2 linked regions of the Saccharophagus degradans 2-40 genome follow. The protein of the gene in region 1 interacts with the protein of each later gene in a pairwise test. Links are inferred from orthologs where the notes say so. Each region holds a gene or a part of one and is shown on either strand. Other genes may lie near its edges.

Region 1 (6,889 bases):
TTCTGCGCAATCGGCTGCAACAGCGCGACCAATTGCCAAGAATGGGAAAGTACCTACTTCGTAAGCTTCGCCATCTGCTTTTAATTGCTCTTCAGTTTTACCAACTGAAGCAATTTCTGGGTGGGTATAAATTACGTTAGGAATAATGTCGTAGTTCATTACGGTTTTTTGGCCAGCAATGCGCTCTGCAACCATCACACCTTCTTCAGAACCTTTGTGAGCCAACATTGGGCCACGTACAACGTCACCAACAGCCCAAACGCCTGGCGCGCTAGTAGAGCACAAATCGTTAACGTAAATAGAACCGCGCTCATCCAACTTAACGCCGCTGTCTTCAGACAACAAGCCGTCAGTGAACGGACGACGACCAACACAAACAATCAACTTATCGAAAGTTTCTTTCGCTTCGTTGCCGTCTTTATCGGTGTAAGTAACGATAACTTCTTTTTTGCCCTTAGCTTCTACAACTTCGGTGCCAGTTACACGACAGCTTAGACGGATATCTAAACCTTGTTTAACCAAAATTTTCTTCGCTTCGGTAGCAATCTGCTGATCCATCATAGCCAAGAAACTATCCATGGCTTCTAAACAAACCACTTTAGAGCCCAAACGACCCCAAACACTACCTAGCTCAAGACCAATTACACCAGCACCAATTACACCTAAACGCTCAGGTACAGCTTGGAATTCCAATGCGCCAGTTGAATCAACAATTACATCGCCATCTGCTGGTGCAACAGGAATGTTTACAGGGATAGAACCAGAAGCAAGAATTACGTTCTCTGCTTCTAACACTTCTTCTTTACCGTCTAATGCAACGTATTGCACTTTGCGGCCAGCAAGTAATTTACCTGTTCCGTACAAAGAAGTAACTTTGTTAGCTTGGAACAAACCAGTAATACCGCCAGACATCTGCTTAACAATTTTATCTTTACGTGCAATCATTGAAGGCACGTCAATTTCAACGTTAGGCGCTTTAATACCGTGAGATGCAAAACCTTTGTGCGCATCTTCGTAGCGATGAGAGCTATCCAACAACGCTTTTGAAGGTATACAACCTACGTTTAGACAAGTACCGCCGTTCACACCCTTGCCGTCTTTATCTTTCCATTTTTCAATACAGGCTGTTTTCAAACCCAATTGCGCACAGCGAATAGCTGCCACGTAGCCCGCAGGACCAGAACCAATAACGATAACGTCATATTTGTTGGACATAGGATAAACCCCGAAAATACAAAACTTTTGATTTGAGTGTTATTAACACTAATGGTCGAATGTTAACGCTATGCGACACGCCCTAAAGCGTGTCGCATTTTGCTTAAACCTCTAACAACATACGTGCAGGGTCTTCTAGCAGGTCCTTAATGGTAACCAAGAACTGAACCGCTTCTTTACCGTCAATGATCCGGTGATCGTAAGAAAGCGCCAAGTACATCATTGGCAACACTTTCACTTCACCGTTAACAGCCATTGGGCGCTCTTGGATTTTGTGCATACCCAAAATTGCCGCTTGTGGTGGGTTCAAGATAGGCGTTGAAAGTAAAGAACCGAAAACACCACCGTTAGTAATAGTGAAAGTACCACCGGTCATTTCTTCAATACCCAACTTACCATCGCGAGCACGCAAACCGAAATCGCGAATACCGTTTTCGATTTCAGCAATGCTCAAGTTTTCTGCGTTGCGCAAAACAGGTACAACCAAACCTTTATCGGTAGACACTGCACAACCCACATCTTGATAACCGTGGTAAACCATGTCGTTACCGTCGATTGATGCGTTAACAGCAGGGAAACGACGCAATGCTTCAACAGCAGCTTTTACGAAAAAGCCCATGAAGCCTAAACGTGAACCGTTGTGGGTTTTCTCAAACAAATCTTTGTATTGTTTACGCAGATTCATAACAGGCGCCATATTCACTTCGTTAAACGTAGTCAACATTGCGGTATTGTTATTGGCATCCAACAAACGCTCTGCAATACGTGCACGCAAACGAGTCATTGGTACACGCTTTTCTTCACGCAAACCAGTTGGCGCTACAGCGCCGGTAGATGCAGGAGCAGCAGCTTTTGGCGCGGCAGCTGGTGCAGGTGCTGCAGCAGCGGCAGGCTTGTAACCAGCTACGTCTTCTTTAGTGATACGGCCATCTTTACCAGTGCCCTTCACTAACGCTAAATCGATGCCCTTTTCTGCAGCGAGTTTACGCGCAGCAGGTGCAGCAATAACGTCTTCAGATGCTTCGCTAGCAGCTGGAGCGGCTTCGGCAGCAGCTGGAGCAGGCGCAGAACCTGCAGCGCCAGCTACGAATTTAGCGATAACTTCACCGCTTAAAATAATTTCGCCTTCACCTTTAATGATTTCAGCGATAGAACCGTCAGCCGGTGCAACTACTTCGAGCACCACCTTATCAGTTTCAATATCAACAATAAGCTCATCACGTGAACAGGCTTCACCTGGCTGCTTGTGCCAAGTTGCCACAGTACCGTCTTGAACAGACTCCGGAAAAGTGGGTGCTTTAATTTCTATGGTCATTCCAACTGTGTCCTTTGGTTAAGGCTCGTTTAACAAGTAGTGCTATTAAGTGCGACTTAAACGGAAGTGTCCAATGCCGCGTTGATGAACTTATTCTGTTCTTCCAAGTGGGTGCTCATGTAACCCGCTGCAGGTGCAGAAGAAGATGCCCGACCAACGTAACGCAACTCTGCGTCTTCGTTAACTCGTTCTACAACTCTGCGCATGCGGTGCTGGCTAGAGTACCAAGCGCCTTGGTTTTGCGGCTCTTCCTGACACCACACTACATCCACCAAACCAGGGTATTTTGCTAGCTCAACGCGCAGCGCCTCTTCGGGGAATGGGTAAAGTTGCTCAATGCGAATTAATGCAACGTCTTTCTCTTCACGCTCTTCGCGAGCCTCGAAAAGATGGTAATAAACCTTACCGCTACACAAAATTACACGTTTGGCTTCTTCTGGCTTAACAACGTCATCGCCAATTACTGTTTTAAAGCTACCTTCAGCTAGCTCTTCTAACGTAGACGTTGCCAACTTGTGACGAAGAATCCATTTCGGGCTCATCACAACAAGTGGTCTGCGCATTGGGCGAATAGCCTGACGGCGGATCATGTGATAAACCTGCGCAGGCGTGGTAGGGATACACACTTGAATGTTGTGCTCTGCACACAATTGCATAAAGCGCTCTAAACGTGCTGAAGAGTGCTCTGGCCCCTGCCCTTCGTAACCATGTGGCAATAGCATAGTTAAGCCACACAAACGCTGCCACTTGTGCTCGCCACTTGTAATAAATTGGTCAATAACAACTTGAGCGCCGTTGGCGAAATCACCGAACTGAGCCTCCCAAATAACCAAACCTTTTGGCGAAGTAGTCGCGTAACCGTATTCGAACGCCAGCACCGCTTCTTCAGATAATAACGAATCGTAAATATCTAACGGCGCTTGATCTTCTGAAATATTCGCTAACGGAATGTAAGCTTCACCAGTTTTTTGGTTATGCACAACAGCATGGCGATGCGAGAAAGTACCACGACCAACATCTTGCCCCGTTAAACGAATTTTATGGCCTTCTTTCAACAAGGTAGCGTAAGCCAGAGTTTCGGCCATGCCCCAGTTAATTGGCAAGGCACCGCCCGCCATTTTGCGACGGTCGTCGTAGATTTTCGCTACCTGACGCTGTACCTGAACACCATCTGGCACATGGCTAGTTTGCTCTGCCAACGACTGCAATTCTTTGATTGGATACGTAGTATCTGCAGGTGTATTCCAGTCGTGACCAATATAAGGCGACCAGTTTACAAACAGCGAAGAATCCGGCTCGCTTACCAAACCACGCGCTACGTGCTCGCCTCTATCCAAAGCAGCACGATAATCGTTAGTCATCTGGTCCGCTTCGTCTTGAGTAACCACACCAGCGTTAACAAGCTGCTCTGCATACACAGTGCGAGTAGTTTTGTGCGAACGAATAGCCTTGTACATTAACGGCTGAGTAGATGAAGGCTCATCGGTTTCGTTGTGGCCACGACGGCGATAACAAACCAAATCAATAACCACATCTTTCTTAAATTCGTTGCGGTAATCTGCTGCCAATTGAGTAACGTAAACAACCGCTTCTGGGTCGTCACCGTTAACGTGGAAGATCGGTGTTTCGATCATTTTTGCCACGTCGGTACAGTAAGCTGTAGAGCGTGCGTCGTCTGCACGGCTAGTAGTGAAACCTACTTGGTTGTTAATTACCAAGTGCACAGTACCGCCAGTTTTGTATGCGCGGGTTTGTGACATTTGGAATGTTTCCATCACAACGCCCTGACCAGCAAACGCAGCATCACCATGTACTACAACAGGCACTACGGTGTGGCCGTCTTTGTCGCCGCGGCGATCTTGACGTGCACGTACAGACCCCTCAACCACTGGAGATACAATTTCCAAGTGAGATGGGTTAAACGCCAACGCAAGGTGCATTTCGCCACCAGGAGTCATTACGTTTGACGAGAAACCTTGGTGATACTTAACGTCACCAGAGGTATCTACTAGCTTCTTACCTTCAAACTCATCAAACAAATCAGATGGGTTTTTACCAAGAATGTTCACCAGCGCATTTAAGCGGCCACGGTGAGCCATACCCAATACCATTTCTTTGGCACCGTATTCGCCAACACGACGAATTAACGCATCAAGCAATGGAATGAAGCTTTCGCCCCCTTCCAAACCAAAGCGCTTTGTACCTGGGTATTTGCTATCTAAATGACGCTCTAAGCCTTCGGCTGCAGTCAAACGACGCAAGATATTGCGCTTAGCTTTAGGGCCGAAATCTGGCTGAGAACGCGAACGCTCTAAGCGGTTTAACAACCAGCGACGCTCTTCGTAGTTAGTAATGTGCATAACTTCTGCGCCAATGTTGCCGCAGTAAGTTTTTTCTAGGTCTGCAATGATGTCTTTCAGCTTGGCTTCTTTGTAGCCAAATGCGAGGTCACCGGTTTGGAATACAGAATCTAAATCGGCTGTATTCAAGCGGTGAAAGCCCAAGTCTAAATCAACAGGGTTTTTAACTGCGCGTAGATTTAGCGGATCGATATTGGCTTTTTGATGACCGCTTAAGCGGTAGGCATTTACCAACTGAACAACTTCTACCTGCTTGCGCTCGTGGGCAATATCGCCACTACCAGCACCGGGCACAATTATTGGACGCGCGCGGTTTTTACCGAGCAGCTCGAAATACTTAATGATTTCGGAATGGTTTACATCTTCGCTAGCGCTGCCGTTAACACGGGGTAACTTATCGAAGTAGTCGCGCCACTCTTCCGAAACGGAATGAGGGTCTGACAGATAGGATTCGTACTGATCTTCTACATATGCGGCGTTACCTCCAGATAGATGCGAGGTTTTCCACAATAACTCCATGATACTTTCTTGCATTTCGCCCACCGTATGACAGGGCATGTTTCGGAACAGCACAAAATACCAACAAGTATTTTATTGCCGCTCTTTAACCCTGCTATTCGCAATGACGCCCCTGTACAAAATAGTTTGACAGAGGCTTAATTTAACTTTGGCCACCCTTGTGAGGCGGCCACACCACATAATTTACTAAGCTAGTAGCTTATTGCCTGTTTTTCAGGTCTTACTTGCTTTTGCGGGTAACTGGCGCATTGTCCAGACTTAGGTACCTCGCTGCAAGAGCATATTGCGAATATGTCCAATTGCACGCGTTGGATTTAAGCCTTTTGGACATACGTCCACACAATTTTGAATGCCATGACAACGGAATACGCTGAAAGGGTCATCCAAATTAGACAAGCGGTCGTCGGTAGCCGTATCGCGGCTATCTGCCAAAAAGCGATAAGCCTGCAACAAGCCAGCTGGGCCAATAAATTTATCTGGGTTCCACCAGAAAGATGGGCAGCTAGTAGAGCAACAAGCGCACAAGATGCACTCATATAAACCATCTAACTTTTCACGATCTTCTGGCGACTGCAAACGCTCAATAGCGGGTGCAGGCGTGTTGTTTTGCAAATAAGGCTCAATTTTGCGGTATTGCTCATAAAACTGAGCCATGTCTACCACCAAATCGCGCACTACTGGCAAGCCTGGCAATGGGCGCAATACTAACTTGCCCTTTTTTACACACTCAGACAGAGGTGTAATGCACGCCAAGCCGTTTTTACCAGCAATGTTCATACCGTCAGACCCACACACACCTTCACGGCACGAGCGACGGTAAGCTAGGCTAGGATCTTGAGATTTCAATAACTCAAGCACATCCAGAACCATCAAGTCTTTGCCTTGCGTGTCCACATCGTAGGACTTCATGTAAGGCTCTTTGTCTGTTTCTGGGTTGTAGCGATAAACTTCTACTTTCAGCATTTTCTCTGCTCTCTATACAATTCGATGCCGGCGAAAACCTAGTAAGTACGAGCTTTTGGCTCGAAGGCTTCCATCGTTTTGGGCGAAAAGTTAACTGCGCGCTTGCCTACACGTTTTTCCCCTGGGAAATACATGGAGTGACACAACCATTCTTTATCATCACGCTCTTGGAAATCATCACGAGCGTGCGCACCGCGAGATTCTTTACGAACTTCTGCGGCAATTGCAGTGGCTTCAGCAACTTCAAACAGGTTTTGCAGCTCAAGCGCTTCAATACGAGCAGTGTTAAACGCGTTGCTCTTATCTTCTAGCGCTACGTTAGCAATGCGCTCACGCATTTCTGCCAACTTAGCAATACCTACTTCCATCATGTCGCCGCGACGGAATACACCGAAGTGGTTCTGCATAATACCCTGCATTTCTGTGCGAAGCGCAGGCGCAGACTCACCGCCAGTAGAGTTATTTACTTTGTTCAAACGAGACATCGCTGCATCCATATCGGTTGCACTTGGGTCGC
Region 2 (6,470 bases), 600 kb from region 1 along the record:
TTGGTCGCTGGCCCTCTAGGCGAAACTTGGTGGATGCACCTTTGCTTAGAAAAGAGCTGCAGAGCGGCGAGCGCATTGTGCGAGTAAGCTTGGATGGTAAACCCTCCAAAACCGAGTTTAACGTGGTGCAGCGTTTTGGCGAGTCCGCCACTTTGGTGGAGGCAAGGCCGATTACAGGTAGAACCCATCAAATTCGAGTGCACGCCCAGCACCAAGGGCACCCGCTAGTGGGCGACCCCAAATACGGTAACGAAGTGTTTGACCTTTCGGTGAAGAAGCTTGGTGTTAATCGATTGTTTTTGCATGCCGCGGGACTAAGCTTTAAAAACGCCGATGGTGAGCAGGTGAACATAGAAGTCCCACTGCCTGCCGAGTTGCAAAGTGTAGTTGCTGCTTTTGATGGTCATTTTAATCAAGCAGGCAGTGTTGAATAGAGCGTATAGATAGAAGGCATAGGGTAATTGAATTACCTTGGGGGAAGCGTGTTATACATTTTTGATTGGGACGGCACAATTAGTGATTCGACGGCGAAAATATGTAAGTGCATGCAATTGGCCGCACAGGAAGTGGGGTTGCCCGTTTTAAGTAACGAGCAAATAAAAAACATAATCGGCCTGGGTTTGCCCGAGGCGCTACGTGTTTTGTATCCGCACGAAAGCGACGCAAGTAGAGAGGCCATTAAGCTTGCTTACTCGCGCCACTTTGCCCAAGCGGATGTCACGCCTTCGGCGTTTTTCCCGCGTGTTATGGAAACTTTAGATGCACTGCACGAAAAGGGCAGTAAAATTGCTGTGGCAACGGGTAAAAGCCGCAAAGGCTTAAACCGCGTATTGTCGAACTTGGGGTTGGAAGATTATTTTCATGCAAGTCGCTGCGCAGATGAAACCTGTTCTAAGCCAAACCCACGCATGCTGCAGGAGCTGCTAGTAGAGTTCGATGTGCCCGTTGATAAAGCGGTCATGATTGGCGATACCGAATACGATATGTCGATGGCGTACCAAATAAACATGCCCAAAATAGCCGTAAGTTACGGGGCGCACAGCTTGGATAGAATGCTGAAATACGAGCCGCAGTTATGTGTGGATGAGTTTGAGCAAATTTTAAATTGGAATTTTGAGGGGAAGTAAATTAATGCTATTTAGAAACAGGCCCAGCACCACAGGCGTAGACCCAAATGATGAGCACCGCGATTTTAAGCTTTTAGAGGCGGTGGTTGTAGATGCGTTTGCAGAGCAAAAAAAGGCGCGTCGTTGGGGTATAGTATTTAAAACGCTTACATTCGCGTATTTGTTTGTTGTTTTAATGTTGTTTGTGGCAGGCGCACAGCAATCGGGGGTGGTGAATGTGACAGAAGATCACACGGCAGTAGTAATGGTGCGCGGTGCTATTGCGGGCGATAAAGAAGCGTCTGCCCCCAGAATAAATGCGGCGCTAAGAGCAGCGTTTGAAAATGAGCATGCAAAAGCTATTGTGCTAGCTGTAAATTCCCCTGGTGGTAGCCCTGTGCAGTCGGCGTATGTGTACGACGAAATTATGCGCCTTAAAAAAGAATACCCAGATAAAAAAGTGTATGCGGTAATAGAAGATATTGGCGCCTCGGGTGCGTACTATATTTCTGCTGCCGCGGATGAGATTTATGCCAACCGTTCTAGTTTGGTGGGGTCTATTGGTGTAATTGCCTCCGGCTTTGGCTTTACTGGCACCATGGAGAAGCTTGGCGTAGAGCGCAGGGTATATACCTCCGGCGAAAATAAAGCGTTTCTCGATCCGTTTTCCCCAGCCAATGAACAGCATGAAGAGTTTTGGGAAGGCGTGCTCGCAGAAGTGCATGTGCAGTTTATGGATGCGGTAAAAGCAGGGCGCGGCGACCGATTAAAAGATAATGATACCGTTTTTAGCGGCTTAATATGGAATGGCGAGCGCGCGTTAGAAATGGGGTTGATTGATGGCTTGGGCAGTGCTCGCGACGTGGCGCGAGATGTAATCAAACATGAAAAACTGGTTGATTACACCCGCCGTAAATCGCCATTGCAAGAATTAATGAATAGCTTTGGTGTGTCTGTCGGTGAGGGTATTGCCCGCTCCGTTGGTGTTGATAACTCTATTGCACCTCTGCGTTAAGTGCTTCTAGTTCATCACTTTTAATAAACCATTCTTCTTCTGTTTCGGCGAGCTGCGATCGCAGTTCGCCTTGCTGTTTTAACAGTGTTTTAAGTTTATCGCCGCCCGTTTGGTAGAGTTCTGGGTCGGCTAGCTCTTCTTCTAGCTTGGCGAGTTTTTCTTGTAGCGTTTCCATTTGCTTTTCAAGCTTCTTAATGGCGTTGGTGTAGGGTTTTAGTTTGTCCCTTAACGCAGCGGCATTTTGGCGCAATTGTTTTTTGTCGGCTTTATTGGGTTCGTTTTTATTGCTTGCCTCGGCTTCGGCCTCTTTGCTTTCTTTGTTTTCGTTGCTAAGCCAGTTGCGATAATCTTCTAGGTCGCCATCAAATTCGGCAACCTTGCCGTTATCCACTAATACAAATTCTTCTACGGTTGAGCGCAATAAATGCCTATCGTGCGATACGATAATCACAGCGCCTTCAAAAGCTTGTAACGCAACGGTAAGAGCGTGTCGCATTTCTAAGTCTAAGTGGTTTGTTGGCTCATCCAGCAGTAATAAATTGGGTTTTTGCCAAGCGATAATGGCTAGTGCGAGGCGAGCTTTTTCGCCGCCAGAAAAATTGCCTACTGTATCTAATGCTTTGTCGCCGTGAAAACCAAAGCTACCCAAAAAGTCTCGCATTTTTTGTTCGGTTTCTTTCGGAGTTAGCCGGCGAAGGTGCAGTAGTGGTGTGCCCTTGGTGTCGAGAGATTCGAGCTGGTGCTGGGCGAAATAGCCAATGCGCAAATGCTGGCCTTCGCTGCGTTGACCGCCAACAAGCGGAATCATATTTGAAAGGGTTTTAATTAGCGTGGTTTTACCCGCGCCATTGTGGCCAAGCAGGCCGATGCGTGAAGAGCCTAAAACGCCAAACTCAATTTTGTCGGCAATGGGGGCGTCTGCACTGTAGCCAATAGCGGCTTCACTCAAAGTAATAAGCACTTGTGGAAGCTTTTCTGGTTTGGGGAAGCGAAAGTCAAAGGGCGAATCCACATGCGCGGGCGCAATCTTTTCCATTCGGTCCAACTCTTTTAGTCGGCTCTGTGCTTGCCTTGCTTTGGTGGCTTTGGCGCGAAAGCGATTAACAAATTGTTCTATCTCTGCAATACGTTCTTGTTGTTTGCTAAAAGCAATAGCTTGTTGGGCAAGACGTTCGGCGCGTTGAATTTCGTAATCTGAATAGCCGCCCGTGTAACTGACAAGTTTGCAGTTTTCGAAGCTCACTATGTTGCCAATAACGTTATCTAAAAAGTCTCTATCGTGCGAAATAATAATGAGTGTGCCGGAATACTGCTTAAGCCAATTTTCTAGCCACAATGTTGCATCTAAATCTAAGTGGTTGGTTGGTTCGTCTAGCAGTAATAAATCTGATGGGCACATAAGTGCTTGAGCAAGGTTTAAGCGAATGCGCCAGCCACCCGAAAAGTCGCTAACGTCGCGCTTGCCATCAGCGGGTTTAAAGCCAAGGCCTGCCAATAATCGCTGCGCGCGCGCTTGCGCGGTGTAGCCGTCTACTTGTTCCAGCTCGGCAAACCCTTTAGCCAGTGCCTCGCCGTCATCTTTTGCTTGTGCGTTGGCAATATCGTTTTCTATGCGGCGCAAAATTTTATCGCCGTCTAATACGTAGTCTTCTGCGCAGCGCTTTACTGCAGAAACTTCTTGCGCCATATGTGCAATGCGCCAGTCCGACGGAATGCTCAGGCTGCCTGCATCTTCGGCGAGCTTGCCGGTAAGCATTTGGAATAGGGTGGATTTACCGCAGCCATTGCTGCCAATAATTCCCCACTTTTGGCCGGGGTGGATAGTGAGCGAGGCTTCCTCAAGTAAAAACTTGGTGCCGCGCTGTAAGCTTACGTTTTCTAGCTTGATCATAGATACTTATTGGCCGCTAATGGACTAAATTGGCTGAAAAGGTGTGTGTTGTAATGCTGTGCACAGCGCGATTAGCGGTAAACCGATAAGGGCACTGGGGTCGTCGCTTTGAATGGACTCAAACAGGCTAATGCCTAAGCCTTCGCATTTAAAGCTGCCGGCGCAGTCTAAAGGGCTTTCCCTTTGAATGTAACTGCGTATTTGCGATTCGTTTAGCTCGCGGAAGCTAACCTTGGTTTGGGTGCAGTGTTGTATTAATTGCTTATTTTCGGGCGAATACACACAAAGTGCAGAGTAAAAGGTTACAGTGCGGGCTTGGCATTGCATAAGTTGGTTGAATGCGTTTTCTTCTGTGCCCGGTTTGCCCAGTATTATGTCGTCTAGGCCCGCTGTTTGGTCGCAGCCTATGATGTAGTCATTGGCGTGTTCTTTGGCTATTTTCAAGGTTTTGGTTTTAGCTAAGCGAACGGCAGTTTGCTGGGCATTTTCGCCCGTTAATACTTCTTCATTTATATATGCAGCTGCAGTTGTAAATGGCAGCCCCAGTTGTCGCAATTGCGCTTGGCGGTAGGCCGATTGGGAGGCCAAAATGAGGTTTGCAGAGGTGCGTGACGGCATTTATAGGCTCAGTGCAAGAAAAAAACGCCATTTTGAGGCGAAAAGCCCTTTAAATTCAATGTTTTCTTTGACAGCTATGGCGGAACTCCCTATTATTGCGCGCTTATTTCGGAGGGTGCACCCCAAATGCGGCTACCGCAGTATATAGAACCTCGAAAGTTGGCTCAGAAGGGCGGTTCATTCGATGGCGACATGTTGCCAGAGGATATGCCTCGAGTAATGGAAGCCATAGCTTCGTGTGAAAGTGTTAACGCTAAGTTGCAGTTTGACATTGAAGATCAGCGACGCAGAACAATGCGCGGCTCTATACAAGGTGATCTGAAGCTAGTTTGCCAGCGCTGTTTACAGCCGGTGGATTACAAGCTTGATGTGGAAGTGAATCTCGCCATGGTGTGGGATGAAGATCAAGCCAAAAAGCTTCCAGGCTATATTGAGCCTTGGATAGTGGGTGAAGACCCCGAAGATTTACACGCAATATTGGAAGAGGAAGTGCTACTCGCTTTACCGGTAGTGGCATTTCACGATGAAGATTGCATCGACGCGAGTTTGTTAAGCGTTGGTGAGGAAGTTAAGCAGCCTGAGAAGAGTGAGAACCCTTTTCTGGTATTAGCAGCATTAAAAAGCAAGTCCGACTCGAACCAGGACTAATTCCTTGGTCGCTCGGTTTTACTCAGGAGTATACCCATGGCCGTTCAACAGAACAGAAAAACCCGCTCTAGACGTGGCATGCGTCGTTCACACGATGCTTTAACTGGCAAGACTTTGTCTGTCGATTCAACTACTGGTGAGAAGCACCTTCGCCACCACGTTACCCCTGACGGCTTTTACAAAGGTCGTAAAGTGGTTGACGTTGCTGACGACGAGTAGTCTTGTCAGAAGAGATTCATCTCTCAGTTGACGCAATGGGCGGGGATTTTGGTCCCCGTCTTTGCGTTGAAGCGGCCGCATCTTTTATCGCTAAGCATTCTAATGTTCGCATAACATTAGTTGGCGATAAGGCGGCCGTTTCTTCGTGTATCCCCCCGCAAGCAGATCTATCCCGGCTCCATGTACTTCACGCCGATCAAGTTGTTGATATGGCCGATAAGCCCAGCCATGCACTACGCCATAAAAAAAACTCCTCCATGTGGCGCGCACTGCAGCTAGTAGCAGATGGCGAAGCGCAAGCTTGCGTAAGCGGCGGCAACACAGGCGCACTAATGGCAATTGGTTGCCATTTATTAAAAACCATAGCGGGTATAGATCGCCCTGCAATTGCCAAGCAAATACCCACCGCCCGCGGTAGTAGCGTGTTGTTAGATTTGGGCGCGAATTTAGAGTGCTCGCCGCAACAGCTTTTTCAATTTGGCCTTATGGGGCAAGGGTTGGCGCGGGTTTACGGCAAGAGTGAGCCCACCGTAGCGCTGCTAAATGTGGGGTCTGAGCTTACCAAGGGTAATGACATCATTCAGGACACGGCCCAGTTGATGGGCGACTGCGCAGATATGCACTTTCGCGGGTTTGTAGAGGGCGATTCTCTCTACAGTGGCGAAGTAGATGTAGTTGTTTGCGACGGGTTTATCGGCAATGTAGCGCTAAAAGTAAGCGAAGGTGTAGCCAAATTTGTTTTTGGTGACTTGCGCAGCAGAATAGGTCGCGGTGTGCGCTCAAGGTTGCTTGCCTGGTTGGCAAAGCCCGTTTTAAAGCCGTGGGCAGAGCAGTTTCGACCCGCCAAATACAATGGCGCAGCGCTTTTAGGGCTGAAGGGGGTTGTCATCAAAAGCCACGGTGGGGCAGACGCCGAAGGGTTTGAGCAGGCATTATATGTCGCTTTGGAGCAGGCGAGCGCCGGTATTCCATT

The links.
Region 2: the proteins of SDE_RS11050 (region 1) and SDE_RS08510 interact in binary tests that used the Escherichia coli proteins (3 or more experiments, as listed by UniProt). The link is inferred for Saccharophagus degradans 2-40 from one-to-one orthologs.

What each region holds. Positions count from the first base shown.
Region 1 is NC_007912.1:2,688,139-2,695,027, forward strand. The notes cover bases 2,387-5,770. They hold SDE_RS11050 (2-oxoglutarate dehydrogenase E1 component), read right to left. Parts: upstream 5,425-5,770; coding sequence 2,587-5,424; downstream 2,387-2,586. Other genes in these bases: odhB (2-oxoglutarate dehydrogenase complex dihydrolipoyllysine-residue succinyltransferase), read right to left, coding at 2,387-2,530; SDE_RS11055 (succinate dehydrogenase iron-sulfur subunit), read right to left, coding at 5,668-5,770. Outside these bases: lpdA (dihydrolipoyl dehydrogenase), read right to left, coding at 1-1,215; more of odhB, read right to left, coding at 1,319-2,386; more of SDE_RS11055, read right to left, coding at 5,771-6,372; sdhA (succinate dehydrogenase flavoprotein subunit), read right to left, coding at 6,411-6,889. UniProt on the Escherichia coli protein: E1 component of the 2-oxoglutarate dehydrogenase (OGDH) complex which catalyzes the decarboxylation of 2-oxoglutarate, the first step in the conversion of 2-oxoglutarate to succinyl-CoA and CO(2).
Region 2 is NC_007912.1:2,085,337-2,091,806, forward strand. Bases 1,558-4,522 are described here. They hold SDE_RS08510 (ATP-binding cassette domain-containing protein), read right to left. Parts: upstream 4,013-4,522; coding sequence 2,102-4,012; downstream 1,558-2,101. Other genes in these bases: SDE_RS08505 (S49 family peptidase), read left to right, coding at 1,558-2,121; SDE_RS08515 (Maf family protein), read right to left, coding at 4,037-4,522. Outside these bases: 23S rRNA pseudouridine(955/2504/2580) synthase RluC, read left to right, coding at 1-434; SDE_RS08500 (HAD family hydrolase), read left to right, coding at 483-1,127; more of SDE_RS08505, read left to right, coding at 1,132-1,557; more of SDE_RS08515, read right to left, coding at 4,523-4,630; SDE_RS08520 (YceD family protein), read left to right, coding at 4,757-5,278; rpmF (50S ribosomal protein L32), read left to right, coding at 5,315-5,497; phosphate acyltransferase PlsX, read left to right, coding at 5,500-6,470. UniProt on the Escherichia coli protein: Genetic data indicate it may be involved in ribosome assembly or function.